DNA from 3 places in the Rhodococcus sp. MT28 genome. Region 2 is predicted to be linked to each of the others. Evidence: riboswitches for the same ligand, from Rfam matches in the RefSeq annotation. Region 2 holds a riboswitch; each other region holds the start of a gene.
What was found. A riboswitch is a leader RNA that binds a small molecule or an ion and turns the genes downstream of it on or off. The one in region 2 is predicted to bind S-adenosylmethionine.
Positions count from the first base shown of each region.

Region 1 (10,306 bases), on a different contig from region 2:
TGGATCACGTACGCGCAGTCCCTGACCGACAAGCCGGTCAAGGGCATGCTCACCGGACCCGTCACCATTCTGGCCTGGTCGTTCGTCCGCGACGACCAACCCCTCGCCGACTCGGCAAATCAAGTCGCACTGGCCATTCGAGACGAGACCGTCGACCTGCAGGCCGCCGGAATCGGAATCATCCAGGTTGACGAACCCGCTCTACGAGAACTACTCCCACTGCGTGCCGAGGATCAGCGCGCCTACCTGGACTGGTCGGTCGGCGCCTTCCGGTTGGCTACCTCGGGCGTCGCGGATTCCACCGCGATCCACACGCACCTGTGCTACTCCGAGTTCGGAGCGGTGATCGGCGCCATCGCCGGCCTCGACGCGGACGTCACGTCCATCGAGGCGGCGCGCTCACACATGGAGGTCCTCGACGATCTCAGTTCGGTCGGGTTCGACCTCGGCGTCGGGCCGGGTGTCTACGACATCCACTCGCCGCGGGTGCCGAGCGTCGACGAGATTGCCGAATCCCTGCGTGAGGCACTCAAAGCTGTTCCTGTCGAGCGGTTGTGGGTCAACCCGGACTGCGGTTTGAAGACCCGCGGTTCCGTCGAGGTCGAGGCGTCACTGCGTAACCTCGTCGAAGCCGCGAAGTTGGTACGAGCGGAGCTATAGGGACAAAGCCCCTGTGCGCCTTTTTGGTAGTGGGCACTACCAAAAAGGCGCACGGGGGTCAGCTCAACCACGTGTTGCCGAAGAGCAGAATCCCGTCCGCACTCGGCATCACTCCGTGCACGTTCTCGCGCCACGGGATGAAAACCTTGCCGGAGTTGACCACGGCCATCGGCGCCGTCTCGTTGACCACGGTTTGAATATCGTCGATGACGGCTCGCCGCTCATCCTCGCCAGACGCTGTTTGCAGCTTGCCGAGCAACTCGTCCATCCGAGCGTTCTTGTAACCGAGGATGTTCGACGGCGATTCGCTGAACAGGTTGCCGTACATACGCACGAACGGTGACTCTTCCAGCACGTTGAACGCGAAGTAGGACACGTCGTAGTCATGCTTTGCGTACAGCATGGAAATCAGATCGTTGATGCTGGTTGCGTAGGTGATGTCGACCGTGAAACCCACTGCCTGCAAGAGCGACTGAAACGTCAGTGCGCTGCGCTGCGTCGCCGGATCGTTCATCCCGACGTACGTCAGTTTTCCGTCGTAACCGTCCGCCTTCGCCTCGGCGAGATACTTCTTGGCCGCCTCGGGGTCGAAGCCGTTCCCGGCCACCGATCCGTGCCACTGCGACCACGACGCGAACATGTCGGTGCCGGGTTCGCCGAAGCCGCCCTGAACTCGCTCGTTGAACGTATTCGGGTCCACCGCAGCGACAATCGCCTTACGCACGCGCTCGTCCTTCGCTGCCCGATCGTCGCGCTGATTGATTGCCAGAACTCCGGCCATGCTGGCCGAGTACACAAATCCGGGATCACCGGCTTCGAAAGCCTCGTGAATGAAGTCGGGAGACTTCAGATAGGCAACCTGGATTCCGTCGGTGTGCAATCCTTCCAGTTTGCTCTTCTCGTTGACGATTGCGGGAAAGCGCAACTTCTCGAGGTACGGCGCCCCGTCCCAGTACGTCGGACGAGCAGCGAGCACCAATTCATCCTGGGAGGCGAACTTCTCGACGGTGAACGGGCCTGCCCCGATCGGGGTGAACGTGCCGGTAGCCATCGACGAGGGCGCGACGATCATGCCGGGACCGGTGGTGAACATGATCGGGAACTCGTCCCACGGCTGCGCCAATGCAAAGACGACCGTACTCGGATCCGGTGAATTCGTCTCGCGCACAGCGGTCTTCCATACCAGCGCGTGAGTTCCCTTCTTCTGCAGATAGTGATCGATGCTCCACAGGACTGCCGCACTGTCCATCGGAGTGCCGTCGCTGAAGGTGACGCCGTCGCGCAATTTCAGTGTCCACACCGTGTTGTCGCCGTTGGCCGACAAGGACTGCGCCAAGTGGGGGACGTATTCGCCCGCCGCCGTATCGAAGCGCATGAGAAGGTCGTAGATGGCTGCCATTTCGCTACCACCGGTAGCGCCGCCGTCCTGACGGTCAGCCGGATCGAGACTGCTGATCCCGTTGTAGGTGGCAAACGACACGGTGCCACCCGATCGCGGCTCTCCCCCGTTGTTCTGGTCACCGACAACTCCGACCGTCACGTCCGATGCATCCGTGGTCGTACCCTGGCTGCTACCGGCGCACCCCGTCACCACCAGCGTCGCCGACGCCAGGACAACCATCCAGATTCGAGCGCGGACTCGGTACGAGCGCTTCATTGCGACTCACTTTCACAGTTCACGGATACGTCGATCCCTGGATCGGACACCCGACATATTTGTAAGTGAATTCTAGGTAAGGTCTCGTCCTGCGTCTTCGTTTTCACGAAGCCGAAGCGATAATTCGCGTTCATGACAGCAGAAACAAGAACTGAATTCTAGGTTGCAACCGTTCAGCGAATTATCAGTCCGATGACGTCTTCGACGTTCCGCTGGGCCTCTGCGAATCCGATCCGGCCACTGGTCCACAGCGCAAGGGCCGTCAACATCGTGCCGCCTATTGCCACGGCCGCAACCCTCGCCGTCTCGGCCGGGACGCCGTCCATCAACTCGAACAGCATTCTCCGATGTGCCGCTGCGCGCAGATCCAACGACTCGATCACGAACTGATCCGAGGACGAATGGAGTTCGATCTCCAACCGAGCGAAGTAGGGCCTACGCTCGAATGCCTTCATCTCGCGGCGATGAAGTGCCAGAACCCGCTCGTACGCGTTGTTCTCGCCACCGTCTGCCCGCAACTTCTCAGGACGACGGACCGATTCGAGACCGCTCCACGCCGTCATCGCCGCAGCCAGAAGTTGCTGTTTGGTCGGAAAGTAGCGATACAGCGTTCCGAGTGCGACGCCTGAACGCTCCGAGACGTCTTTCATCTGGATTCGATCCGACGGCATCTCGGCCAGCATCTCGACCACCGCCGCGGTCAGTCGTCCTCTCCGCTCGAGTTGCCCCACCGACATGAGGTCGACGTCCAAGGGAAACTCGTCGCTGCGCGCAGTCACGCGCGTCACGATAGTTCAGAATCCTGACCGCAGTGCCGGGTTGCGAAGTTTCATCGTAACCCCGATATCTAATACACGGATTAATCAACTGCAGATCGCGCTAGGGTTAGTCCATGACTGACCGGACAACCGATGACCAGCCAACCGTCGGCGTGCTGAACTTCTGGTCGTTCATCGAACTGGCCAACAAGCGACTGGCCACCGAACACGGCTTTCGCGACCAGCTGGCCACCGAGGTACTACTGACACTCAATCGGGCTTCCAACGTGGTCACCTACGATCTCGAGTCGTCGATCCACCGCCCTCGCGGCTGGTCATGGTCCTCCTTCAGGCTGTTGTTCGTCACCTGGCTGGCCGGTCCGATCGAGCCGAAGGCTGCCGCCGAGCTCACCGGCATGAGTAGGGCAGCGGTCTCCAATCTGTCCAAGTCGCTGCTGGCAGACGGATTGATCGATCGTCGGCCCACCGAGAACGACGGCCGTTCCGTCCAGCTGTACCTGACCGACAAGGGCCGAGAAGCCATGGTCGAAGCCTTTCGCGAGCAGAACGAACGCGAACACGCCTGGGTAAGCGTCCTGAGCGAGGCCGAACAGCGAATTCTTGTCATGCTCCTGGACAAACTGATCACCAACCGCAGCCAGTTCGACGTACGCGGACGTAACTGACATAGACCCCAACCCCCTTGGAGGGTTGCGCTCATCACATCATTTTAGTTAATGTGTTTACTATCTGGTGGAGGTGAGCCAGGCAGAACAGCACAGAAGGAGTCCCGTCATGGCGTTCTATCGACAACTCGGCAACATCCCACCGAAGCGTCACACCAAACACCGTGACGAGTCCGGCAACCTCTACTACGAAGAACTGATGGGAGAGGAAGGTTTCTCCTCGGATTCTTCGTTGCTGTACCACCGCGAGATCCCGTCGGCCATCGTCGACGCAACGGTCTGGGAACTGCGCGATCAGAGCACAACCCCCAACCATCCCCTCAAACCTCGCCATCTGAAACTCCACACGCTGTTTCCCGAAAGCACCTGGAACGAGACCGACGTGGTAACCGGCCGTCGTCTCATCCTCGGAAATGCCGACGTGCGATTGTCCTACGTCGTTGCGGCAGCGCCATCTCCCCTGTATCGCAACGCAATCGGCGACGAGATGGTCTACATCGAATCTGGCGAGGCGACCGTCGAGACCGTCTTCGGTGCACTCGAGGCCAGTGAGGGTGACTACGTCCTGATCCCGATGTCCACAACGCATCGATGGATCCCCAAGGGTGACAAGCCACTTCGTGCCTACGCCATCGAGGCGAACAGTCACATCGTCCCGCCCAAGCGCTATCTTTCCCGCTTCGGCCAGCTGCTCGAGAACGCACCGTTCTGTGAACGAGACCTGCACGGACCGATCGCGCCCATGATCGCCGAAGGAACCGACGTCGAGGTACTGGTCAAGCACCGAACGTCGGCGGGCATCGTCGGCACCCGAATGGTTTATCCCACGCACCCTTTCGATGTCGTCGGCTGGGACGGCTGCCTGTACCCGTACACCTTCAACATCTCCGACTACGAGCCGATCACGGGCCGTGTTCACCAACCGCCGCCGGCGCACCAGGCGTTCGAGGGGAACAACTTCGTGATCTGCAACTTCGTTCCGCGCAAGGTCGACTACCACCCCCTGTCGATCCCGGTGCCGTACTACCACTCGAACGTCGACTCGGACGAGATCATGTTCTACTGCGGCGGTGACTACGAGGCGCGCAAGGGTTCCGGCATCGGACAGGGTTCGATATCGATTCATCCCGGCGGCCACGCCCACGGACCACAACCCGGCGCCTACGAGCGGAGCATCGGCGCCGAGTTCTTCGACGAGCTCGCCGTGATGGTCGATACGTTCCGGCCCCTCGAATTGGGTGAGGGAGCCCTGGCCTGCGAGGACGAAGCGTACGCCTGGAGTTGGGCAGGGCGGGGGCCTCGGCAATGACGATCATCTCCCCACTCCTGCGTGGCCTGTGCGACGACGCAGCACTCTTCCCACCCGGCAATGCTCCTCTCGCCGAGGCAATTCCGGCCCACGTCGCCTACCTGCAGGCGGATTACGACGCACTGGTCGGGCCTTTCGTTTTTCCCGCGCCGCGACTGGGCGAACTGGCTGCGTACGTTTCAGCGGACAGCCCGGTGACGCTGAGCCTGACCGTGCCGGCCGGCCCATCCGATACGGCGGCCGCACTCTCGAACGCGCTCGTCATCCCTGGTGTTCACGTCGCCGCCGTCGAGGTGGGAATTCCTGACGGGTTGCACGCCGATGCGGCCTTCGAGGAACTCTCTCGTGTCCATGCCGCTCATCCCGACGTCGACATTTTTGTCGAGGTGCCTCGAGGTGATCGGCGCGCGGGCTATCTCACAGCTCTCGAAACTGCCGGGCATTCCGCAAAGTTTCGCACCGGCGGGATTGTCGCCGAGGCGTACCCGAACGAGGAAGAGCTCGCCGATGCGGTGATATCCGTTGTCCGAGCGAATATCCCGTTCAAGGCGACTGCGGGACTGCACCACGGTGTGCGCAACACCGATCCGGAAACAGGCTTCGAGCAACACGGCTTCCTCAACATCATGGTGGCCGTCGACGCGGCGAGGCGGGGCGCCGATCGTTCGGAAATTGTTGCTGCACTGTCTCAGCGCGATGGAAAATCGATCGCGCAAGCCCTGGCCGACCTCACCGAGGACGAGGCCGGCGAGGTGCGTCGCCGATTCCTCTCGTTCGGTACCTGCAGCATCTCGGACCCTCTGACCGAGCTGGAAGGCCTCGGGTTGATCGTCCGCTCCGACAAAACCGAAGGAACTCTCGTATGACTGTCACGACCATCGACATTCCCGCCGACTCACTGTTCGGTCTCGACAATCTGCCGTACGGGGTCTTCTCCCCCGCGGGAGGGTTACCGCGTGTCGGTGTGCGCGTCGCCGAATCGGTGGTCGATCTCGCAGCGACACTAGGTGATTCCGTCTTCTCCGAACCGACTCTGAACGCGTTCATGGCTCAGGGACGAGATCAGTGGGTATCGGTGCGAAACCGGATCACGGAGCTCGTGACTAGCGAAATAGACTCGAATGCAGTGTTTTCCGTTGATTCGGTGACAATGCATTTGCCGATCGCAGTGGCCGATTACGTCGACTTCTACGCCTCGGAGAATCACGCAACCAACCTCGGGCGGTTGTTCCGCCCGGACGCAGCCCCCTTGATGCCGAACTGGAAGCATCTTCCCGTCGGATACCACGGGCGCTCGAGCACCGTCGTCGTCTCCGGCACCGACATCGTTCGTCCCTGCGGACAGCGGAAGGCACCCGATCAGGAAAGCCCGGACTTCGGACCGTCCCGGCGCCTCGACATCGAAGCCGAGATGGGGTTCATCGTCGGAACTCCCTCGAAGATGGGCGATTCCATCACCCCGGACGAATTTGCCGAGTACGTCTTCGGCGCCGTCGTCGTGAACGACTGGTCTGCCCGAGACATCCAGGCGTGGGAGTACGTGCCCCTCGGTCCGAACCTGGGGAAGAGTTTCGCGACCTCCATCTCACCGTGGGTCGTACCCTTGCTCGCTCTCGAAGCAGCCCGAATCGACACTCCGGTGCAGGATCCCGAACCGCTTTCCTATCTGCGTGGTGAAGAGAAGTGGGGGCTGGACATCGACCTGGCCGTCGAATGGAACGGTCACGTCGTCTCCCGGCCGCCCTACGCCCAGATGTACTGGTCGCCTGCGCAGATGCTCGCGCACACCACCATCAACGGCGCAGCAGCGAGTACCGGCGATCTCTTCGCGTCCGGAACCATTTCCGGACCGGACAAAGATCAGCGCGGCGCCTTCATCGAGCTGACGTGGGGCGGCAAGGAACCCGTAGCTGTGGGCTCCGAGACCCGTACCTTTCTCGAAGACGGCGACACCATCGCCATCTCAGCCACCGCTCCCGGCGCCGGCGGATCACGAATCGGCTTCGGGGATGTTCACGCTCGGATCCTGCCTGCAACGCAAACCGAAAGATAGTGATTGACAACTGTTTGATTCACGCTGATCTGATGTCCGGAATTCCTTGCCTCACGATTCTCCGAAGATAAGCTGGACTAACCATCCAGAGCGATCGAGAGTCCTGGCTCCGTGACGTCGCAGCAACCCCCTCTGCTGAGGTGCGGGTGCTTTCTGCCAGGTCCGATGGAGGACTCGTGCCAGGCGATCGACCCCGTACCTCAGTGGGGACAGCAGCTGTCATCGTGATCGTGGGTGGTGGACCCCGCGGGACCGGCGTACTCGAGCGGATCCTCGCTCACGAATCGGTGAACGCCGATCCCACACCGATCGACATTCACGTTGTCGACCCGTATCCGGCAGGCGCCGGCCGTATTTGGCGAGGCAGCCAGGCGCCGCTTCTGTGGATGAATTCGACAACAGCGGACGTCACGATGTTCACCGACGAGACCACCGCCGTGATCGGCCCGGTGCTGCCGGGTCCGACCCTCGCGGAATGGGTCGCCGAGCGCTCGGCTGAGCTTGCCGAATTCCCAGAAATCGCAGCAGAAGTTCCGACGATCACCCCGTCGTCGTTTGCATCGAGGTCACTGCAGAGCCGATACCTGAACTGGGTGTTCGAGACTGCAGTCGACTCCGCGCCAGCGCACGTCGACGTTCGAGTTCATCGACGATCCGTGGTCGACATCGTGAACGTCGGCGAGACACAGACGGTTCATCTGGACGACGGAGCTGTCATCGACGCGACGACCGTCCTTCTCGCACAAGGGCACCCCGATGCGTTGCCTGCCCCACGTGAAACCGCGCTGACCAGCTTCGCGTCCGATCACGGGTTGACGTATGTGGGTCCGGGCTACACTGCCGACCTCGACGCCGATGTCATTCCCGAAGGCGAACCGGTTCTGATCGCCGGACTCGGGCTGGCTTTCGTCGACTGGATGGTTCTCCTCGCCGAGAGCCGTGGCGGCATCTTCGAACGCGGTGAAGACGGCATCCTCACTTACGCTCCCTCGGGTCGGGAACCCCTGTTGTATGCCGGATCTCGTCGCGGAGTGCCGTATCACTCCAAGATTTCGTACTCGATCGCTGACGCACGGCCACCGCTACCGCGGTTCTTCACCGCTGATCTCGTTCCCGGCGACGGACCGTTGGATTTCCGAAACGACATCTGGCCCTTGGCGTCGAAAGAACTGGCAGGCGCCCACTATCACGAGCTGTTCGCATCTCACCCGGATCGGACAGTGGGCACCTGGGAGGAGTTCGACGCCGAATTCGCCTCGCTGGCCTGGGGATCGCCTCGATTGCATGAACTGGTCGAGAACGCAGTCCCGAAGCCGGAAGACCGTATCGATCTCGAGCGGCTGAACCGCCCACTCGGCGGTGAGCGCTACGACGGGCTTGCCGAGGTCCAATCCCGGATCACCGAATACATCTCGGCAGATGTCGCGCGGAGGTCGGACCCGTATTTCAGCGCCGACGCGGCTGTCTTCTCAGCGCTGCTGTCGACGTACATGACCGTCGGAGAATTGTTGCGGCGCGGCAGAATCCCGGCCGAATCCGTCGCCAAGGACGTCGAGGGTTGGCTTCATTCGTTCTTCAGCTTCATCGCCAGTGGTCCGCCACCCGAGCGACTGGAACAGTTGATCGCCCTCAACGAGGCGGGCATCGTCCAGTTCCTCGGGCCGGATTCGGTGTTCTCCACCGAGATCGACCCGGCAACGGGGGCTGGGATCTTTGTCGCGCGCAGTGCGTCGCACACCGACATCGTGGCCGCGAACACCCTCGTCGAAGCACGCTTGCCGGTTGCGTCCATCAGCGCGAGCGGTGACTTGCTCCTGCGGACGCTTCACCGTCGGGGCGAGGCAGTCGAACTACGTGCCACCGCCGACAGTTCGGCGAAGCTCGCGGTCGACGGCACGTCACGAATTCTTCTTCAGGACAACACTGCTCATCCTCGCCGCTTCGCCGCAGGGCCGTGGGTTGCAGGCCACAACTGGTCGGCGGCTTTCCCTCGTCCCCGTACCAATGCAGGGTTCTTCCGGCATAACGATGCCCTGGCGGCGGAGATTTTGGGCGCTACGCGCCTGTGAGCGGTTAGGGAGTCCTGGGACTCCCTAACCGCTCACAGGGGGCTGTCCCCTAGCTGAACACCAACTCACCCTCGTCAACCGCGACGGTGATACTGCCGCCCTCTTCGAGGAGATCGTCGAGCAGCATGTCGGCGATCTTGTCGTCGACCACACGCTGAATCGAACGACGCAACGGGCGAGCCCCGAACTCGGGTTGATGCCCGTGCTCGGCGATCCAGTCCACCGCGTCGGCAGTGAACTCGATCTCGATGCCCTTGGACTGCAGCCGCTTCCGGCTGTCGTCGAGCAGCAGATCAGTAATCCGGTGCAGTTGCTCGGTGTCGAGCTTGCGGAAGATCACGATCTCGTCGATACGGTTGAGGAACTCCGGCCGCATCGATTCGCGCAACCTGGCCATCACGCGGTCGCGCAGTGGCTTCTCCGCCGACTCTGCGTCACCCGTGGTGAAGCCGAGTCCACCGGACTTGCTCGAGATGATGTCCGAGCCGAGGTTGCTGGTCATGATCACGACGGTGTTCTTGAAGTCCACCGTCCGACCCTGACCGTCGGTCAGACGGCCGTCGTCGAGCACCTGGAGCAAGGTGTTGAACACGTCCGGGTGTGCCTTCTCGATCTCGTCGAGCAGGATCACCGAGTACGGGTTACGACGCACCTGTTCCGTGAGCTGTCCGGCCTCGCCGTAGCCGACGTATCCGGGAGGAGCACCGACCAATCGGCTGACCGTGTGCCTCTCACCGAACTCACTCATGTCGAAGCGCAGCATCTTGTTCTCGTCTCCGAAGAGTGTGGCAGCCAGAGCTTTTGCGAGCTCCGTCTTGCCGACGCCAGTGGGTCCGAGGAACAGGAAGCTACCGACGGGACGATCCGGATCGCTCATACCGGTACGGCTACGACGCACGGCACGCGCGATTGCGCGAACGGCGTCATCTTGCCCGATGACACGACCGTGCAGTTCCTCTTCCAGACGGCGCAGGCGATCTTTCTCTGCCTGAGTCATCTGGCTTGCCGGAATACCCGTTGCGCGAGCGACAACTTCGGCGATTTGTTCAGCGGTCACGTCCGGCGTTTCCTCGGAAGGAACCGAGGATCCTGCCTTCTCGAGACGCTTTGCGAC
Region 1 covers NZ_JBXAFD010000001.1:688,015-698,320, forward strand. The annotation lists gene metE (5-methyltetrahydropteroyltriglutamate--homocysteine S-methyltransferase) at 1-660, shown strand, start outside; gene AC1Q6C_RS03285 (ABC transporter substrate-binding protein) at 719-2,317, opposite strand; gene AC1Q6C_RS03290 (TetR/AcrR family transcriptional regulator) at 2,491-3,105, opposite strand; gene AC1Q6C_RS03295 (MarR family winged helix-turn-helix transcriptional regulator) at 3,210-3,761, shown strand; gene AC1Q6C_RS03300 (homogentisate 1,2-dioxygenase) at 3,871-5,070, shown strand; gene AC1Q6C_RS03305 (hypothetical protein) at 5,067-5,936, shown strand; gene fahA (fumarylacetoacetase) at 5,933-7,123, shown strand; SAM riboswitch class I at 7,202-7,295, shown strand; gene AC1Q6C_RS03315 (FAD/NAD(P)-binding protein) at 7,300-9,192, shown strand; gene AC1Q6C_RS03320 (ATP-dependent Clp protease ATP-binding subunit) at 9,242-10,306, opposite strand, start outside.
Region 1: linked by a shared signal. The riboswitch ahead of AC1Q6C_RS03315 (FAD/NAD(P)-binding protein) and the one ahead of AC1Q6C_RS28290 (LLM class flavin-dependent oxidoreductase) in region 2 are both predicted to bind S-adenosylmethionine.

Region 2 (10,306 bases):
CGTGGATTCGATCTGCGCGCACAGGTGCGGTGTGTTTGGCCGTCTGTGCACTTTCTTTGCAATTGGGCGGACTGTCGACGGCAGCGCCGAGTTCCGGAAGCTCGGGTAGTTCGGGAAGCTCGGGAAGTCTGGGCAGCGTCGAGGGAAGCGTGAGCTCGGGGTCGACGATCCCGGGACCACTTCAGGAGGATCCGGGCCCCAAACCGGACCTGCGCGACGACATCGTCGTCCCGGCCATCGTCGGCGAGAAGGTGACCGCACCACAAGCGATCAGGCTGACGGTGGCGTCGCCCGCACTTCGACGCGAGGTCGGCGTCGAGATTTTGCTACCCGCTGACAATTCGGTTCCGCGCCCAGCGCTGTACATGCTCGAGGGTGTCGACGCCGGAGAGAAAAGCAGCGGATGGATGACGATCGGCGGCGCCCCGGCGTTCTTCGCCGACAAGAACGTCAACGTCGTGATGCTCAATGGCGGAATCGCGAGCCTGTACTCGGACTGGGAGAATCCGGATCCGCGGCTGGGACTGCACAAGTGGGAAACCTTCATCACCGAGGAGTTGCCACCGCTGATCGACGCGCGACTCGAGACCAACGGAATCAACGCGATTGCCGGCAATTCCATGGGCGCGATGGGTGCAATGATGCTCGCCCAACGCTTTCCGGACATGTATCGCGGCGTTGCCGTGTTCAGCGGCTGTTATTCCACGATGGATCCGCTCGGCCGAACTGCCGTCCAGGCCACGATTTCTTCTCGAAGCGGAGATCCGGCCAACATCTGGGGTGTGCCAGGGGGCCCGGAGTGGGAGGCACACGATTCGTTGATCAACGCAGAGAAGTTGCGTGGCAAGGAAATCTACGTGTCGACGGCAAACGGTCGTCCCGGATCTGACGAGACGCTGCAGACTCCTGAACTGCTCGAGCGTCTGGTGATCGGCGGCGGCATCGAGGTTGCCGCCCACGCCTGCACCAAGATGTTCGACGCGCGGTTGCAGGAGCTGAAGATTCCGGCGCAGGTGGATTACGAGCCGAACGGCACGCACGCGTGGGCGTATTGGCGTGAACGACTGCCGAAGGCGTGGCCGACTCTGTCCCGGGCATTGGGCGTCTGACGGTTCGACAACAGTGCTCGGGTTGTGGATGCACCACAACCCGAGCGTTGGATCACTCGCAGGCGATGCCGTCGTTGTCGCGGTCGAGATGCGGGGCGTATCCGTTCTGGCCCCGGTACAACGGAGCTGCGCCGGCATTACGAACGGCTGTGCAGTTCTGGTAGTACCGCGCTGGTGCGGGAGTGTTCTGCGGCGCCGGCTGGTTCTGGGGCGCTTGCGGAGCGGGCGGCGCCGGCGGTGCGAAGACCGGGGGAAGGAACGGCTGGACTGCGTCGGCAGAGCCAGTCGGAATCATGCGTGCGATCTCGATCGGTAGGAAATCGAAAACCGTGGATGCCTGAGCGGCGGGCGCGGCAACCAGAGTGATTGCGGCGCAACCTGCGACGCTGAATGCCAGACGGCGGAGCTTCATGTGACCTCGTGTTCAACTGGGCAGCCCTTCCACTTCTGAGGGCTGTGCCGGCTGAGCATACTGGTCATAACGACCAAATGGTTTATTTCGGCAAGGGTGAAATCTGGGGTGAAAAGCAGCGTCCCGCACCGTATTGCTCAGGTGCGGGGACGCTGCTGTAGTCATCGAGGGTTACGCGTCGACAAGTTCCTCGGCGAAGGGATCACCGTTGCGGGGAGCGTCGAAGCGCTCCTTGTCGAGGATTCCCTCACGCTTTGCGACGATGACCGGGACCAGTGCCTGGCCGGTGACGTTGACTGCGGTACGGCCCATGTCGACGATCGGTTCGACTGCGAGGAGCAGTCCGACGCCGGCCAGGGGAAGACCAAGGGTGGAGAGTGTGAGTGTGAGCATGACTGTCGCACCGGTGGTTCCGGCCGTTGCCGCTGAGCCGATGACCGAGACGACGACGATCAACAGGTAGTCGGTGAAGGTCAACGGAACGTCGTAGAAGCCTGCGACGAAAATCGCCGCGATCGCGGGATAGATTGCGGCGCAACCGTCCATCTTCGTGGTGGCGCCGAGCGGAACGGCGAATGAGGCGTACTCACGCGGAACACCGAGGTTGCGTTCGGTGACGCGTTCGGTCAGAGGCAGAGTGCCGATCGACGAGCGCGAGACGAATCCGAGCTGAGTCGCAGGCCAGACGCCGGAGAAGAAGCTTCGAACCGAGAGGCCGTGTGCGGCAATCAGGATGGGGTAGACCACGAAGAAGACGATGGCCAGACCGATGTAGATGGCGGCGGTGAAGACGCCCAGCGAGCCGATTGCATCCCAGCCGTAGGTGGCGACAGCGTTGGCGATCAGCGCGGCCGTACCGATCGGGGCAAGGCGAATGATCCACCACAGGACCTTCTGGACGATCGCGAGCAGTGACGCGTTGAACTCGAGGAACGGAGCAGCCTTGGGGCCGATCTTCAGCGCCGCGATACCGATTGCGCCGGCGATGACGAGCAGCTGCAGGACGTTGAAGCTCAGGGATGTGGTTGCTACTCCCTCTGCGACGGAAGTCTTTGCGCCCAGCCCCAGGAAGTTGTTCGGAACCAGTCCGGTGATGAACGCCCACCACGAGCCGGAGCTCTTGGGTTCCTTCGCTGCTTCGGCGGCGACGTCGGTCCGTGAACCGGGATCGGTGATCAGGCCGACGATGATGCCGATGATCACAGCAATGAAAGCGGTGATCGCGAACCAGAGCAAGGTCTGCACGGCCAGGCGAGCTGCATTGGCGACCTGGCGCAGGTTGGCGATGGAGCTGACAATGGCGGTGAACAGCAGCGGGATCACCGCAACGGTGAGCAGCTTGACGTAACTCGAGCCGATGGTCTGCACGGTGCCGACCAACCAGTTGACGTTGCCGTCGGCCGCATCAGGCATTGCCCGGGCGACGAGACCGATGATGACACCGAGTACGAGACCGGCGACGATCTGCGGTCCGAATGCCGTCGCCCAGGACGGAAAACGGGACGTGGACTTTTCCGGCACGCCGGTGGAGGTGGAGCTGGGCATGACTATGCCTTTCGAAAATCAAGGGAGCGAAACGCAGCGCGGCACCAGAGGCCGGGCAGATTCGAAGAAATGTTTCCTGGTACGCGTCAGGTCAGAGCGAGCGCGTACACATTGCGCTCGCCTGCAGGCGAAGGTCGACGTAACGCCGACTGGTCAGGAACAACACTGTCCACACACTACTCGCAGCTTCAACTACTCGATCCCGAGGGTCGCCGCGGGAGTTCGCTTCGTGTTCGTCGGGCGTGCCCCGATCAGTCACTGTTGGTCGGTTGACTAGTCTCGACGATCAGTAGGTGCCGCACCGGCGCCTACGCGTCGGCAAGCGGAAGCGAGAGACCGATGAGCGTTCGGAATGCCGAGTACCCGCGTCCGAAGCATTTCCTGGTGCACCTCAGTGACACGCATCTGGTGGCTCAGGGGGAGTTGTACGACGCCGTGGATGCGTCGACGAGATTGCGGGAAGTGCTCAGCGGGATCGTGGCCTCGGGCGCACGCCCGGATGCACTGATATTCACCGGCGACCTGACCGACCAGGGACACCCCGACGCATACGCGGAATTGAAAGCCATCGTGGAACCCGTGGCAGCCGAGATCGATGCGCAGGTCGTCTGGGCGATGGGCAACCACGACGACCGCCCTACGTTCAGATCTCTGCTGTTGGGCGAGGACGCCACCGATCATCCCGTCGACAACGTCTACGACCTTGACGGACTGCGGGTGATCACCCTGGATTCGTCGGTTCCCGGGCATCACTACGGTGAGATAACGGATGGCCAATTGGATTGGCTACGAGCAGAATTGGCGGTGCCGGCGCCCGACGGAACAATTCTGGCGCTGCATCATCCGCCTGTTCCGTGCATTCAGGATCTCGCGGTTCTGGTGGAGTTGCGCGATCAGTCCCGGTTGGCGGATGTCTTGCGTGGCAGCGACGTCCGGGCGATTCTTGCCGGGCACCTGCACTATTCGACGACGGCGACGTTCGCCGGCATTCCGGTTTCCGTGGCGTCGTCGACGTGTTACACCCAGGACTTGAACGTGGAAGTCGGTGGTCAGCGTGGTCGTGACGGGGCTCAGGGGTGCAATCTGGTGCACGTGTACGACGAGACAATTGTTCATTCGGTCGTTCCACTCGGTGCGCACGTGACGGTCGGTGAGCCCGTCGACGCGGCCGAGGGTGCTCGGAGGCTCAGTGCTGCCGGCATTCGAATCCTCGAGAGCGAAAAGGCGGCACGCTCGATCATCTGAGGCCGCAGGCGGTTTCCGGCACCCACGCGCAGTTCTGGGTGATTGCCGGGCTGTCGCGTACTCACTACCGTCGAGGTAGGTGCAGAGCTCCAGCAACAAGGACCGGCTAGCTGGACGGCAACCCTTCATGCCGATGGGGTGCCCCGGAATCACACCTGGCGATACGCGCGGTGCGTGTCGCAAGCGGCAGTCGCCACGAGAACCGTCAGTCGGGTGCTGACGGTTTCTGCGGTCGGCACTGTGCGCTCCCGAGTAGTTCTCGAACAGGAGTATGCGTCGATGACCTCCACCCCCTCCTCTCATCTTGCTCCGTTGCATCTCGCCGTAGCGCTGGACGGTGCCGGTTGGCACCCTGCAGCCTGGCGAGAGCCGCACTCGCGCCCGAGTGAGCTGTTCAGCGCGTCGTATTGGACTGACGTGGTGACGACCGCCGAGCGTGGTCTGCTCGATTTCGTCACCATCGAGGACAGTCTCTCGGTGCCGGCCAACCCACTCGAACCCGTCGACGACGCGGTTGATCGGGTGCGCGCTCGGCTCGACGCACATCTCGTGGCCGCCCGACTGGCACCGATCACGAGCAACATCGGCTTGATCCCGACCATCACCACCATTCACACCGAGCCGTTTCACGTGTCCAAAGCCGTTGCCACGCTGGACTACACCTCGCGCGGTCGCGCCGGATGGCAGGTGAAGGTTTCGGCGTCGGAATCCGAGGCAGCACAGTTCGGGCGCCGCGACATCCCAGCGCTCACCGATGCCGACCGTCAGTCGATCGTTTCAGGCATCCTCCCGGACTTCGTGCGCGCGCTGTTCGACGAAGCTGCGGAGGCAGCCGACGTCGTCCGGAGACTCTGGGACAGTTGGGAGGACGACGCCGAGATCCGTGATGTGGAGCAGCGCCGATTCATCGACCGGGACAAGCTGCACTACATCGACTTCGAGGGAAAGTACCTCTCGGTCCGTGGACCGTCGGTGACTCCGCGCCCGCCGCAGGGGCATCCCGTCGTCACCGCATTGGCTCATCAGCGGGTCGCGTACGAGCTGGCGGCGCGGACGGCCGATCTGGTGTTCGTGACGCCGTTCGACGACGAGCAGGTCACGGCAATCCTGGGTGAAGTGCGAGCAGCCGAAGAACACGTGCAGCGCACCGGCGAACCGCTTCGGGTCTTCACCGACATCGTCGTATTCTTCGATGCTCCGGAAGAAACCGGAAAGGAACGGCTCGCTCGCCTCGACGCGCAGGCCGGCGCCGAATACCGTTCGGACGCGCTGACCTTCACCGGCACCGCGGCTGAGTTGGCAGATCTTCTGCTCCGGTGGCAGCAGTTGGGAATCGACGGCTTCCGGTTGCGGCCGGGCGTCGTCGTGGACGACCTCGACGCGATCGCAGGTGAGCTGGTGCCTGAATTGCAGCGACGCAACGTATTCCGCACCGAATATCCGCAGACGAATCTTCGCGGACTCCTTGGTCTACCCATCGACGTTCCCAACCGCTACGCCGCCGGCACTCCGGCCGCCTGACAGACGAGGAATAGATTCTCATGAGTTCTCAGAAGCGTAAGCAGGTCATCCTGGGTGCCTACCTCGGCGGCGTCAACCATCACACTGCATGGTGGGATCCGCAGGCGGGCAGCCAGATCGAGTTCGATTCTTTCGAGCACACCGCTCGAACCGCCGAGCGTGGGAAATTCGACTTCTTCTTCCTCGCCGAAGGCCTCGCCCTTCGTGAGCGTGCGGGACAGATTTTCGACCAAGACATCATCGGTAGGCCGGACACCTTCACGGTCCTTGCATCGTTGGCGGCAGTAACCGAACACCTCGGATTGGCCGGCACCATCAACGCCACGTTCAACGAGCCTTACGAGCTGGCAAGACAATTCGCGACGCTCGATCAGTTGTCCGGAGGACGTGCCGCCTGGAACGTCGTCACCTCGTTCGACGCATTCACCGGCCAGAACTTTCGTCGCGGCGGATACCTGGATCGTGCGCAACGATACGAGCGTGCGGAGGAGACCGTAGCGCTGGTGCGTCAACTCTGGGATTCGTGGCGAAGCGACGACATCGTGGCCGACAAGGCATCAGGGCGTTTTCTCGCGCGACCGGATGCCGGTGAATTCGCTTTTCATGGATCGCATTTCGATGTGAACGGCCGATTCACAGTGCCGCGTAGCCCGCAAGGGCGCCCGGTTATTCTGCAGGCCGGGGTGTCGCCGCAGGGGCGCGATTTTGCTGCCGGCAATGCCGACGCGATCTTCTCACCGTACGGTCAGTTGCCCGAGGCGGCCGATTTCTATCGCGATATCAAAGCACGTGCCGTTGCGGCCGGACGTGACCCGGGTGACATCAAGATCCTGCCGTCGGCGAGTTTTGTTCTCGGCACCTCGGAGGCAGATGCGATCGAGAAGTACCGAGAGATTCGCGACCAGCAGGTCACCGGCCAGACCGCTTTGGTTCTGCTCGAACAGATCTGGAATCTCGATCTGTCGAAGTACGACCCCGAAGGACCACTACCCGATATCGCTCCGGATCCCGAGGCTCCGCCGATCATCCAGGGCCGCGCCTTCATTCACCAAGATCGTTTCGCGACCGTCGCAAAACTGCGCGCGGTAGCGGAGAGCAAGAAGTTGAATCTGCGCGAAGTGGTGATCGATCAGTTCGAGCGTGGACCGATCGTCGGTACACCGCAGCAGGTTGCCGAGAAAATAGATTCGTTTGTCAGCAACGACGGTTCGGATGGGTTCATCCTCGGGTCGCACCTTGTGCCGACCGGCCTCGACGAGTTCGTCGACGACGTGGTGCCGCTGCTGCAGGATCGAGGTGTTCTCCGCAGTGACTACGAAGGAACGACGTTGCGTGACAATCTCGGTCTGCCCATTCCGGTGCAACGGGAGCATGTGACAGCACGCTGATCGACCGAAGTAGCAAGGGCCCAGCCGAAATCGGCTGGGCCCTTGTTTCGTCTAGGCTTCCCAGGGCGCCGGGATGGGGTAGTAGCTCTCCAGGAACTCCGTGATCTTGCGTGTCCGAAGTTCCAGATCGATCTCTGGAGCGCTGCCGTCGTTGAGGCAGAAGAAGTCCATGGAGCGCTTGGCGAGCAGTGAGTCCATGTCGCGCAAACCGGCCTTGACCGTCGTGTCGACGTATTTGACGGCGGCGGACTTCTGCACCACCGACCGTCCACTCATGAGCGTGTAGTAGTGGTACAGCGAATTGGTCACCGAGATATTGGAACTCGCGCGGAAGGTGCTTGCTGCAGTGGCCGCGAAGTCTTCGGCGAACTCGCGTTCCATCTCGGCCATCACGCTCTTGCGTAGTGGCGTCGCTGCGTGCTCCAGATGTCTGGTGGTCATCAGACCGAAGCGGTCCTGCAGCAGACGGCGGTTGACGCGGGCCGCATTCTCGAACCCGCTGCGGTCGTTGTCGTTGTGTCCCAATCCGATTCTGGTGTCGGCCTCGATGAACATGCTGATCCCACCGGGGGAGAAGAACATGTCAGGGCCGACGGGGCGACCGAAGAACATGTCGTCATTGGAGTAGAGGAAATGCTCTGCCAGACCCGGAATATGGTGCAGCTGGCACTCGACAGCTTGAGAATTGTGGGTGGGCAACACACTTGGATCGGCGAAGAACTTTTCGCTGGGCATGAACGTGACTCGCGGATCGTCGGCAAGCCAGTCCGGACGATCGGAATCGGTTGCGACGAAGATCCGCCGGATCCACGGCGCGTACATGTGGATAGATCTAAGTGCGTATTTGAGCTCGTCGATCTGACGGAAGCGCGCTTCTGATTCGTCGCCCTCGCCGACGATGTAGTTCTGCATGCGCTTGGCGCGCTGAGCCTGAAACTCTTTGGAAGAACCGTCGACCCAGGAAAAGACAAGATCGATATCGAAGCTGATATCGGAGGCATGATCGGCGAACATGTTCTCGATGGTCGGCCAGATCCGGCCGAATCGCTCGACGGTTCCTCGGACAGCTTCTTCGGGGAGGACGGTTCGTCGTGTCAGTGAGTTCTCGACGGGTAGGACGATTTCTTCGTCGGAAATCGACCACAATTCGATCTGAACGCCGATGTTCGCGCCGTAGTTCATACCGCTTGCGACGTGAACCCTCGGACGGAACAAGCGGAAGATCCGTGACTTGTTGGTTTTCGACAGGGCACCGTCCGCGACAAGGAGCGCTGGACTCTTCTTCGCGTCGACGGTTTTGGAATAGAAGGGTGCGTTTGCGCATCCCTCGACAAGTGCCTGCCGCAGGTTCTTGCGTTCCGTCCAGCTGACCGCGATGACCGGGCGCTCGTCGTTTCCGCGGACGAGTAGATACTCGATTCCTGCGGCGTCGAGGATGTCGCGGATGAAGAGGAGATCTTCGACCATCGCTTCGAGCGGCGTGGTGGTCGTGATCGCGAGGGCAAAACGATTCTTGAATCGGACGGTCTCGGGTAGCTCGCCCATCCGTGCGCGTGACGCGGCCGACGCCGGCTCCACAGGATTGGGGCTGTCCTGCTCCGGAGGTACGAAGTAGATGTCGTGCGGAGCGGGAGATTCTGTAATGGGATGCCTTCCGATTCTGATCCAGCTGTGTATCTGTCGCCCCCGACGCTGCGAGAGCGTGGTGGCGACGAGCTCAGTCTATGCCGTCGGCGCCGAAAGTCGGACATGAGTGACGGGGATGGGTAGCGCGGGGCGAGTCGGGTACCCCGAGGACCGAAGCGAGAGTGAAGGAGGAGAACCGATGCGTGTGAAAGCGATGGTCGGAACAGGCGCGATGGCGGTTGCGCTGGCCGCCGGCCCAGTTGCGACAGCGTCTGCGGAGCGAACCGAGGCAGCGGGGTCGGAGGGTTCACCGGAGATGCTGACCTGCGAGGTTGTCTTCGATGCACTCGAAGACATGAGCCCGGAATGGACGGAAGAGGGGATCGATCAGGTCGAAGACTGGTGTGAGGCGATCACCGGCGAAGAAGACTGACCGTCAGCCGCGCGAGATCACTCGTCGCGACAGTCGCCACCGCCCGTCTTCGAGTTCGAACTCGTCCGCGTAGCTCCCGACGCCGCTGAGTTCGGGCGACGTGGCTGTGTCGACGTAGAACGTCCACACCGCATCCGCGCGGGCTGTCGTTTCCGAGGTCACGTCCACGGCGATCGCCGTGGTGACGTGGCGTGTGAATGTGCCCGGGCCTTGTATGCCGGCGGCTCGACGCTCGACTACTCCAGCAGCAATTTCTTCGCGGCCACGTCGTACCTGTGCGGGGATACCGCGATCGGGGTTGGCCGGCATGTTCCATTCGGCCTCGCGAGTGAACTGCTCCACGTAATCCTCGACCGAGCCGGTATCGGCAAGATGCGCGATGCGAGCGAGCGTTGAACGAATCTGTTCGGCAGGGCCCTCGGGTTGCATGCTGTCCTCCGTAGACGTGGGTGCGGCAGATCGCACGCTACAGCTCATGACGACAACGACGACGGCCTCGTCCCAGTGAGCGGCAATATTCTCCGGCGAGGGAGCGGCGAACTTTGAGATCACCTCGAGTTCAACCGTATTCGAGCCCGCAGCGTAAATGATTGAGTGTTCACAGTAGGCAGCGCCATGACGACTGCCGCGCCCGTAGGCTTGACCGACTCACAGGAGATCGCCATGTCCGTCACCGAACTCGAACGTGTCACCCAGACCCCGGAGCAGATCTACGCTGCCGGCGGAATCACTGTCCACAAGGTCGGTGAGCTGATCGGCGCCCGCATCGACGGCGTACACCTCTCGGGGGATCTGTCCGAAGAGACCGCCTACGCGATCAACTATGCGCTGGCAGCGCACAAGGTTGTGTTCTTCCGTGGGCAGCATCATCTCGACGACACGTCGCAGTACGAATTCGCCGGAACCCTCGGCACCCAGACCACCCCGCATCCGACGGTGAAGTCCAGGGGCGACAAGCTGTTGGTGCTCGACCGAGCCGCCAACAGTTGGCACACGGACGTGACGTTTGTCGACCGCATCCCGAAAG
Region 2 covers NZ_JBXAFD010000010.1:85,133-95,438, reverse strand. The annotation lists gene AC1Q6C_RS28310 (alpha/beta hydrolase) at 1-1,109, shown strand, start outside; gene AC1Q6C_RS28305 (excalibur calcium-binding domain-containing protein) at 1,162-1,521, opposite strand; gene AC1Q6C_RS28300 (dicarboxylate/amino acid:cation symporter) at 1,693-3,066, opposite strand; gene AC1Q6C_RS28295 (phosphodiesterase) at 3,406-4,311, shown strand; SAM riboswitch class IV at 4,390-4,503, shown strand; gene AC1Q6C_RS28290 (LLM class flavin-dependent oxidoreductase) at 4,486-5,832, shown strand; gene AC1Q6C_RS28285 (NtaA/DmoA family FMN-dependent monooxygenase) at 5,853-7,220, shown strand; gene AC1Q6C_RS28280 (stealth family protein) at 7,272-8,765, opposite strand; gene AC1Q6C_RS28275 (hypothetical protein) at 9,046-9,279, shown strand; gene AC1Q6C_RS28270 (nuclear transport factor 2 family protein) at 9,283-9,831, opposite strand; gene AC1Q6C_RS28265 (TauD/TfdA dioxygenase family protein) at 9,943-10,306, shown strand, end outside.

Region 3 (10,306 bases), on a different contig from region 2:
AACCACCGGAACCTGGCCGCTGATCTGTTGCATCCAGTGAACGGCGGCTGCACTCAATGTGTCCACCGACTCGTCCTCGCCCTCGACATCAACCGGCCAGGCTGTATACAGATCGTCGACCACGTCCAATCGCGAGACTGCCATCGCGGCCAGGAGGTTACTCATCCCGGGACTTGCGCCCATGCCGACTACCGCACAGATTCCGGCTCCCCTCGCGGCACAGTCCAATTCCAGCATGTCGACGGCCGGCTCCCAGTCGTCGCAGATGTCGAGATAGTGAGTCCCGGTCTCGATCGCTGCCTGGAGAATGCCGACGCCGAAACGGAAGAACGGTCCGACCGTATTGACGACCACGTCTGCGCCGTCAAGCAATTCACGTAGCGTGCGACCGTCCGTGACGTCGATGCTGCGCGCCTCGACTTCCGCTGACGCCTGCGCCAGTTCAACTGAAAGACGCTTCGCAGCATCGATATCGCGATCCGCGACTACTACCTTGCCGATTCCCGGCAATGTTGCGGCCAGACGAACTGCTGCCGAGCCCATGGCACCGGCACCACCCAGTGCGACAACCGTGATTCCGTCAGCCATGAATTCCCTCCAAAAATGCAGTCTGATCCGCTAGATAGCCGGGAGCGAAGATCGAACGGGGAGCAAGGACGGCCACCAGAGCGGACCTCACTTCCGAGTCTTCGAGATCCTTGTCCACGATCGAATGCGTAGCGTCGGGGTACTTCTTGACCACCAATTGCCCTGGAGTGTCCAACAATTCGCGATACACCCTTTCGGTATCAGCCACGTCGACGTTGACGTCTTGTCCGCCGATGATCAAGAGCACCGGAACCTTCACGGTTTCGAGATCGGCTCGCGCATCCGAGAGGTAGTTCTTTCGGATGAAGTTCCACCGGTCTTCGGTGAGACCGTCGGCCTCGCCGGAGGCCACGAGATCGTCGAACGATGCATCACGGGCCAACTGATCCAAGTTCTTCGCACGATCGACCCGCGCTTTCTCGAACTCGTCGGCCGACGCATTTCTCTCGGAAAGTTCGGCTAGGGTATTGAATTCGCCTTGTTGGAGCCAGTTGATCGCGGGACCCACGGCAATGACGAACGCTACGTCCGGGTCGAGGTTCACCACCTTGGGCATCACCCACCCTGCCTGGCTTGCACCCCACAGACCGATCCGAGACGGATCGATATCCGAACGTCCCCGCGCCCACTCGATTGCCGCTTCCGTTTCTGCCGCGCGATCGTCCATGCTCTGGTCGAGCCAATTGCCCGGTGCCCCATTCACCCCCGGCTTGTCCCAGGAGAGTGACGCGTACCCCGCCTTTGCGAACGCCTCCCACACCGGTCGATAGAACGTCTCATGTGTTGCATCGACCGGGCCGTCTCCGTGGACGAAAACCACGAGCCCGAAGGGACCGTCACCGTGTTCCGGCAGTGCAAGGACTCCCTGGAGCGGCACCGATCCCCCGGTGATCGTCACTTTTTCCTCACGGATGTCATAGGTGTTCTGGTACAGCGTCCAGCCCACCAGAGTCGCGATCAGAACAACGACCACCGCCAGGGAAGTAACCATCCACCTGCGTAAACGAGGCTTACTCTTGCCCTCGCTCATCGATTCCGCTGCCATCTTCCCGCCCTAACGTACGAATTTGAAACGATCGTATTGCATTCGATAGTACAGTTGTGGGCGAAGATGTCGAGAAGTGAGGAAAGGACATGGCGATGACCGACAGGGACGTCGATGTACCCACGAGGATCTTGATCGAGGGACTACTGCGCACGGACGGAACTGTCGACGGACGCACCCTTTATGCCACCGCCGACGCCCTCGGCAAAACTGATCAACAGGTTCGGCTGTGCATCAAGCGGTTGGTCACCGAGGGGAAGTTCACTCAGGAAGGTCGCGGGCGGCAGGCCACGCTACGAGCAACGCCGAAAGCCCTGCGCGAGATGGAACCCGACGTCGAATTCGTTCGGCTGGCCTATCGACAAGACCGCGACACTGTGACGCCGTGGGACGGGTATTGGCACCTGGCCGGATTCGCAATTCCGGAGTCGTCACGGAAAGCGCGAGATGCGCTGCGCACCAGGGTCGTTTATCTCGGCGGCGCGCTCGTCCAGGGCGGTCTGTACGTCTCGCCGCACGCCTGGGAACCGTATATTCGCGATGCGGCCGCCGAACTCGACGTCGAACAGCACCTGTCTTCTCTCACCACTCGAGATCTGAAAGTGGGCACTCTCGAAGACCCCGTGAAGATTGCCGCGCAGTTGTGGCCACTGGACCAGATCGCTGACGGATACGAACGGCTACTCGACGTAGCGACCGCACGCCTGCACAAACTGCAGAACAGTCCGGGTACCGATGCTGTCACGATGACCATCGAACTCGCGGCGGAATTCACGCGAGCCATGGAACCGGATCCGCTGTTGCCGCCGGAACTACTGCCCACCAACTGGATCGGCACGAGGGCTCGGTCGATCACTGCGCAGTGCTGGACGCTTCTGGCACAGGTGGACGGTGCCGACGAATTACCGTCGCTGTTCCACCTGTACGCAGATGCAATCGGTGACGATCAGGATGCAAGCGTGCGCTGACGGGGCGGCAGTCCGAAACGCCCGAGAACCTCGTCGACTGCGGTGGACGGTGTGACAAGTCCGCGATCCTGAAGCCACGGAATGGTGCTGTCCACCAGATGCTCGAGCGTTCGAGGCAATGCGAGAGGCAGCAACGTAACGCCGTCGGCGACCTCCGCAGCTCGGATATCGGCGATCAAACTGCCGAGACCGGAAGGCGTTCCGACGTAATGAAGCGAAACGGGAACCCGCGGCGAGGTCAACGCGCTGTCCAACTGCGCAAGCTCCTTACGAGCGGAGCGAGCCTCCGGCGCGATCAGAATCTCGAGATCGACCAGCACTGCGACGCTGTCGGGATCGCGTCCTTCTTCGGCGACGGCAGCGCGTATACGTGCGCGTTCGAGCTGTGCCTCACGCAGATCCGCAGCGCGAATCCGAACCACATTGGTAGGGAATGAAGCCAAATCGAGAGCCTTTTCACCCTCGGTGAGGTCCACCCAGTAGTCGCCGCCGATGATGGGCAGGTTGCCGGGTGCGCCCTCAGCGGCCGGATGGTGACCGAATCCGGTCAACTCGACCGCTACGTGCAGAGAATGCGAAGCGAGTGAAGACATGTGAGACCTCCGAAAATCAGAAAAGTATGGGATGAGCGAGACGAATCGTCAGCTCGAACACATTCCTGAAGAGGTGCGGCACAGATCGACATGGCGACGGCACCACTGACCGAGAGTGATGCTCACTCTCGAAGGGGTGGCGGGAAAATCCGCTGGTGCCATGGCTGCCATGCTAGTTGTCCGTTCGAGTTTTCGGGGACCGAGCTCAGCTCAGACGCACTCGGCTGCGCCGGCATTGTCGTCTGCGGCTCCGAGGAAGGGGCGGGTCTCGGGCACAGGGTTCCACGCACCTGCCGTCTTCGCGTACTTCCAATCACGCTGATTCGAAACCAGGATGTTCACGGCGTCGACCAACCGCGTCACGTCGTCCGAGCTGCTACCGAGGCCGAGGCTGGCGCGAACTGCACCGCCGGAGAGGCCGAGGCGCGCGAGTACCGGATGTGCGCAGAAGCGACCGTCGCGAACTCCGATGCCGTGCTCGGCGGAGAGGAATGCGGCGATCTCGCCCGCTTCGAATCCGTCAACGGTGAAGGTGACGATTCCGACGGCGTCAGGAGCGTCGTTCCACAGTCGCACGAGTGAGACGCCCTCGATGGCGGACAAGCCGTCAGTGAGCTGGGCGGTGAGCGCCTTCTCATGCTCGGCGATCACGTCGAAGTCCAGGGCGTGCAGGGTTTCGCAGGCGGTCGCGATGGCAGCCGCACCGAGCACGTTGGGGGAACCCGCCTCGTGGCGTGCGGGCGCGCAAGCCCACTCGGTGGACGCGATGGTCACCTCACGCACGGCGCCGCCGCCGGCGAGGTACGGCTGAGCTTCGTCGAGCCAGTCACGGCGGCCGACGAGAACGCCGGCGCCGAAGGGCGCGTACAGCTTGTGGCCCGAGAACGCTACGTAGTCGACGCCGCATTCCTGCAGGTCGATGCGACGGTGGGGAGCCAACTGAGCAGCGTCGACGAGGATACGTGCGCCGCAACGGTGAGCGATGTCAGCCAAACGTGCAATCGGCAGGATCTCACCGGTCACGTTGGAGGCCCCGGTGATTGCGAGCAGCGCGGCAGGCTTGGTGCACAGTTCACCGATCAGACGCTCGATCGTTTCTTCGATGGTGTCTGCGGCGGTGACGATACGAGCGTCGTTCCACGGCAACAGGTTTGCGTGATGCTCGACGTCGAGGACGACGGTGCTGCCGGGGACGCACTGCGCAAGCAGGTTCAGCGAATCGGTGGTGTTCCGGGTGAAGACGACAACCTGATCGTCGGCACAGTTCACGAAACGAGCAACGGATTCACGAGCGTTCTCGTAGGTGAGCGTGGAGATCCGGGACGCGTAGCCGGCACCGCGGTGGACGCTGGCGTATGTCGGCAGCAACTCGGCGATACGGTCGGTGACCTGGGCCAATGCCGGCGCACTCGCGGCGTAGTCGAAGTTGGCGTAGGAGCATTCGCCACCCTGAACCAATGGAACCTGCAGGTCGGCACCCGAAACCTTGGCAATCGCGGTGGTGCAGCAGGTGTCGGCACTCAATACAGCAGTCATCGAAGACAATCCTCACGTTCAAGGACTCGTTCGTCGGGAGATGGCCCCGGAAGAGTCCGCGCTTGCCGCATTCGTTTTCGAACGCAGCCGGGTCGTCACCCGGAGCACCCCACCGCGGAGGAGGGTTGCCGACCAGCAAGCCGGGGCTGAACACTGGTACTCGTGACCTGGCAACGAGGATGGCAGGAACCTCCCGTGCTTGTCAAGACGAAGCCGCGAAGATCTCCGTCAGGGCGCGATGGTCCGGCAAGCAAGGTGGAGCGCGAGTCTCGTTTCCGGATCTGCGAGATCCACCGAGAGAAGGCGCTGAATTCTATCGATCCGACTCGATACGGTGTTGCGGTGCAACCCCATTCGGGTTGCGGTGTGAGCCAGAGACGATTCTTCGTCGAGGTACGTCGACAGAGTCTCGAGCAACTCTCCATTGGAATCGCGTAGCGGTGCGAGCAATGCTGCGGCCGCAGGCTGGAAGGTGTCGGTTCGCGTCCACGCCAGCAGCAACTGCGCCAGCCCGAGGCGGTCCACGTGCAGGAATCGACCTGTTTGAGATCGGGAACCGGCGAGCCGAGCGGCATCCCCGGCCTCCGACAGGGACGAACCGATTCCGGCCGGGCCGTCGTGTGCGCGTCCCACACCTACCCAGGTCTCCATCGTGGGTTCCAACCTGGCCTGAGCTGCACGGATGCACTCGGCGATCCTGGTGATCGCCTCCGGTCGCGGCTCACCTGGCAGAGTCGTCCACGCCGCCCAGCCGTCAGCCTGTTCCACGACATTGGCGTCGATTCCCTCGGCGGCGAGAGCATCTGCAACCTCGCTGCGTCTTGCCACCAGGTCGACCTCACCGACCGCCAGGACTTTGATGCCGATGTGCCATCCGTCCAGCATCCAACCCGCGTCGAGTGCGCGCCGGAGCAGTCCGGGTGTGGCGTCTGCTGACGTGTCGATCAGTTCACCGAGCAACGCGCTACGCCGGCGCGCTTCACGCTCGTCGACCATGCGCGCAACGGCCAGTCGGTGCCCGGCAGCCAACGAGGCCACGTCGAGAACCACTGAGAGAGAAGCCTCTTCGACGCTTTGACGCACCGGGAGCAGCACCGCCAGCCAGGGCTCTCGGGCTGCGCCGGACATCACCGGGCACGCAATCAGGACCGCGCCGGAGTCCAATTCGACCGTGGTGGGCGCCCCGCGACCCGACAACATACCGGCAGCTGCTCGATCAGCGTCTGACAACAGGTCGGCGCCGGTCATCGGACGTCCGGACGTGTCCAGGAGAAAGAATGAACGCTGAAAGGTGTTCAGTAGCACCGACAGAAGATTCTCGACGCTTCCTCCGGCTCGTTGGCCCGCGTGTGTCGCCCGCAGTACTGCGTCGGCCATCACCGCCCGCGAATTCGAGAGAAGATCACGAAGATCCACGCTGAACTGCCACGGGTCGGATACTCCGAGCACCACCAGTCCGAGCCGATCGGCAAGCAACGAGAGATTCGCATCCTCCGCCGCAGCGCTGTGCACAGCGACCACCTGGCAGCCGGTCGCCGCTGTGCGCCGAAGGAGAGCGTCGAATCTCCACTCCCCGATGTCGATTCGATCGAGAATCACCAGAACTGATCCTGAACTCGCCGCACCCGACACGGCCTCGGCCGACTGTGCCGATTCCCCGGTGAGTGCTCCCACTGTCGTCACGACGGGATCACCCTCCCCGGCAAGTCGATACAGCCCGACAAAGGCCGGGTTGTTCAGCAACGCCGAAACACTCGCGCTCATCGCGCCTCCATCAGCACTGCGTCGTGGTCGATCCCGAATGCCCGCGGGCCGACAACTTTCAATCTGCCCACTTTTTCCGCCCACCACTGTGGACCGGGAAGAACCAACACGGCCACATCGTGCCCCTGGTGCACGGATTCACACGAGACGAAGGCGCCGGTCCGCACGTCGAGCAACGTCACGATGTCCGGGCACGTTGCAATCATCTCGCCGTCCAACGCGACGGTCAGGAACTCACTCTCGAATTCGACTCGTATCACCGCAGAATCGTGTTCGAGAATCACGCTGCCCCGACGATCGCCGGTGTCCGGACGACTACGACGGACCGCACGCACCCGGCCAGTCCCCATTACCAGGGCCCCGGAGCTTTCCGCGATCTCCTGCCAACTGCCCAGTGCCCCGATGTGCTGACCCAGTTCGTGTGCTCGGGAGAGAGTTCCCGGAATGCACGCCTCCTGCACCGTCCGCGCATCGATCGACGCGATCGCCAGAGCGCCCCAACCGCTGGTTCTCCCGATCAACGACCGCACTGCTACCTCGGCGCCGAGCACATCCACTCCGTCGACGACGGTAATGAGGCCGCCGGGCTGGGCGAGTGTGACCGGGCACAATTCCAACCCGGCTGCGGCGAGAGAGAAGTGATCGAGCCGCGGCATCGCTCGACCCAGCAGGTCCGCGTCGACCACGGGAATTCCCAACGCCAACGCCGCCGCAATGCCGGAGAGAGCGTTGAGTCCACCGCCTTCGAAAGTCATCACCGCGGTCGGACGCTTCCCGGTCCAGCGCGTCAAAGCTGCTGCAGTATCTGCGAACTCACGCCCGGAGGGCAATTGCTCCTCCAAAGCCAGGGCCGATCCGACGATTCCCACCGGCATCACCAATGCCTCCTCCGGCAACTGGTCCGGCGCGATGACCTCCACCGAAGTAGACGTCATCAGTGGACGCAGCAATTCCACGAACAAGCGTGGATCGCCGCCCCCGCCGCAGCCCAGGACCACCGCCCCCGCTGCGATCGCGTCGAGGTCGGCCTCCCGGACCGCGTGCAGCCTGCTCACGGCTCGCTATTCTGCCAGTACAGGTTGCTCGAGTGTCTCCACCGGCAGGAACGGGCGATCGAGCCCGAAGCTAGCCGGGCCGAAGACCGCCAGTGCCTCCGGGGTTCTCATGATGGGTGGGGTCGCGATCCCGATGACCGCAACGCGCTGCCCGTACCGCAAGCCCTCGGTGGTGATGGGTTCGGCGGTATCGGCCTCGACGATGCAGATCAGGTCTGGCACGATCGCCACCATCACTCCGGATTGGACGGCGATCAGATTTTCGTTCTGGAACTGAACTTCCAGCTCTTCGTCTCCGACGCCGGCGATCCGCACCGAACCGCGAGCGAACCCCTCATCGGTTCGCCTGTCGACATCGATCACCTTGCCGTGAAAGAGAACTCGCCCGTATCCGTAGAGCGTGTCGGCGAGACTGTCGACAAGCGCCCGCACCGGGTCCACCCGCTGCTCACGTGAAAGTCTGATGGACCGGCCGATGGTCATGGCCAACGACAGAGTCCGTGGGATCGCCGTCCGCTTCACATCTGCACCCGTCATCGAGTACTGCGCGATGTGCGCCATCCCACCGAACCTCGACGTCACCCCGCGGGCGAGGCCCTCCAATCTGCTGTTGTCACTTCCGGTGTCGAAGATCGCCACCTCGTCGTGCTCGTTCGCCATGGCGAGCGGACTCGCCGAAATCCCGTACACCGAGAAGGTTTCCATCTCGAGCTGAGGAAAGGCTCGTCCCATCCCGTCGGCGTCGACAACCGGCAGTCCGCGCCGCGCTGCCACCAGCAACGGAATCATCGAATTGATCCCGCCGCACTCCATCGGCATCGTGGCATCTGCAGTTCGCCCCGTGTGCTTCTCCAATGTGATCAGCGCCAGCTCGGGTTCGGTTCCGCGCGGCATCTTCTCGACCACGACGGTCGGTGCACCCATCTGCGCGACGGGGATCACCCACGCGTCGTCGTCGAGCTCCTCCGGATCCAGAATCGTGATTTCACCGGCCTCACCGAGCGCCTGCGTGACCAACATCTTGCCGACGAACGGATCTCCCCCGCCGCCGGTGCCCAACAAGGCTGCGCCCCTGGCGAGGTCGTCGAGATCCGCCGTTCGTAGTGTCCAACTCATCGTGAGCCCTCCTGACCGGTGGAGACCAAACCACTGTGAAGTGCCAAGTCACCGACTGCCTTCACTCGAATACGTGTTGCGTTGCCCGGCAGATACGGAATCGGGACCTCGTCGAACTCCACGATCTGCACCGACTCGGGCCGTGCGCCTGCGGCGACTGCCCGATCGATCGCCTCCTGGCGAGCATCGTCGGCAAAAACCTGCCGGTGCCCGTCCCGCACCGCTTCGACTCGATCTACCTCACCACTGACCTGCGCGATCGCAGCGCCGATCGCATTGGCAACATCGAAGCGCTCAGGACGAATCACCGTTCCCAGGCCCGGGAGTTCACGCTCCAGCAGTACCGATCCCCCGCCAACCGCCACAACGGGAAGTGGATCCGACGTGGTCCGCATCTGTTCCACGGCGTCGGCGACTCGGCGCGAGATCCGGTCGAGTGCCGTCGACACCAGGCCGCGGTCGAGGTGCGCCACCGCACTGCGATCTCCGACGTCGGCCAAGCCTGCCGCGACGGCTATGTCGGTGGCCGTCAACGTGTCACCGCCGAATACGAGTGCCCGTGAACCCAATTCGTATCCCACAGATTCGGGTCCGACTGTGAGTCCGTCTGCATCCACCAGCGAACCACCACCGATACCGATCGAGAAGACGTCCGGCATACGGAAATTGGTCCGTACCCCGGCGACCGTCACCTCCGTGGTGGCTTCTCGCGGGAAACCGTTGGTCAATACGCCCACGTCGGTAGTGGTACCTCCGATGTCGATCACCGCACAGCTGGCCAGACCGGACAGCACAGCGGCGCCTCGCATGGAGTTGGTCGGCCCCGAAGCGAAAGTCGCCACCGGATAACGCCTCGCGTACTCGATGTCCATCAAGGTTCCGTCGTTCTGGCTCAGGTACAGCGGCGCGACAATGCCGTGCTCGACCAAAGATCGGGCAAGACCGTCGACGATGTGATCGGCGAGCTCGCGCAGCGCAGCATTGATGATGGTCGCGTTCTCCCGCTGAAGTAGACCCACTCGACCGATCTCGTGCGAGAGCGAAATTGCGACGTCCGGGCCGAGTTCCTCACGCACGATCTCCGCGGCGGCCGCTTCGCATTCGAGATTGACCGGAGAGAACACCGAAGATATTGCGACCGAACGAGTACCGCTGCGAGCCATATCGGCGGCATGGCGGCGAATCTCGTCGGGGTCCAGCGACGAAATACGACGACCGTCGAACTCGTGCCCACCGTGAGCGAGGTAGCGCCTTCCTTGCACAGCGGAGACCAGGTCTCGCGGCCACCCCACCATCGGCGGAAGCGCCGCGGTCGCCGGAAGCCCCAATCGCAGAGCCGCTGTCGGTGCAAGTCCGCGTTGCTCGATGAGAGCGTTGAGAAAGTGCGTCGTGCCGATCATCACTGCTTGAACAGCGCTGGGAGAGAACGAGTACTGCTGCTGCAGCGCCGTCAGAGCTCCGCCGATTCCGCCGGTGATGTCCTTGCTGGTCGAGTGTTTGACATGCCCGATGACGGTGGTCCCGTCCATCAGGACCGCATCGGTGTTCGTACCACCGACGTCGATTCCGATTCGCATCGCGAACTCCCTTCTACAGTGTGTGCCGTGCTAGTGCGTGAGCGCAGATTTTCCCGAAGTCTCT
Region 3 covers NZ_JBXAFD010000006.1:22,533-32,838, reverse strand. The annotation lists gene AC1Q6C_RS22650 (saccharopine dehydrogenase family protein) at 1-588, opposite strand, end outside; gene AC1Q6C_RS22645 (alpha/beta hydrolase family protein) at 581-1,579, opposite strand; gene AC1Q6C_RS22640 (DNA-binding transcriptional regulator) at 1,723-2,601, shown strand; gene AC1Q6C_RS22635 (LLM class oxidoreductase) at 2,580-3,194, opposite strand; gene AC1Q6C_RS22630 (aminotransferase class V-fold PLP-dependent enzyme) at 3,405-4,730, opposite strand; SAM riboswitch class IV at 4,784-4,898, opposite strand; gene AC1Q6C_RS22625 (PucR family transcriptional regulator) at 4,959-6,494, opposite strand; gene AC1Q6C_RS22620 (DUF917 domain-containing protein) at 6,491-7,549, opposite strand; gene AC1Q6C_RS22615 (S-methyl thiohydantoin desulfurase family protein) at 7,556-8,665, opposite strand; gene AC1Q6C_RS22610 (hydantoinase/oxoprolinase N-terminal domain-containing protein) at 8,662-10,242, opposite strand; gene AC1Q6C_RS22605 (purine-cytosine permease family protein) at 10,273-10,306, opposite strand, start outside.
Region 3: linked by a shared signal. The riboswitch ahead of AC1Q6C_RS22630 (aminotransferase class V-fold PLP-dependent enzyme) and the one ahead of AC1Q6C_RS28290 (LLM class flavin-dependent oxidoreductase) in region 2 are both predicted to bind S-adenosylmethionine.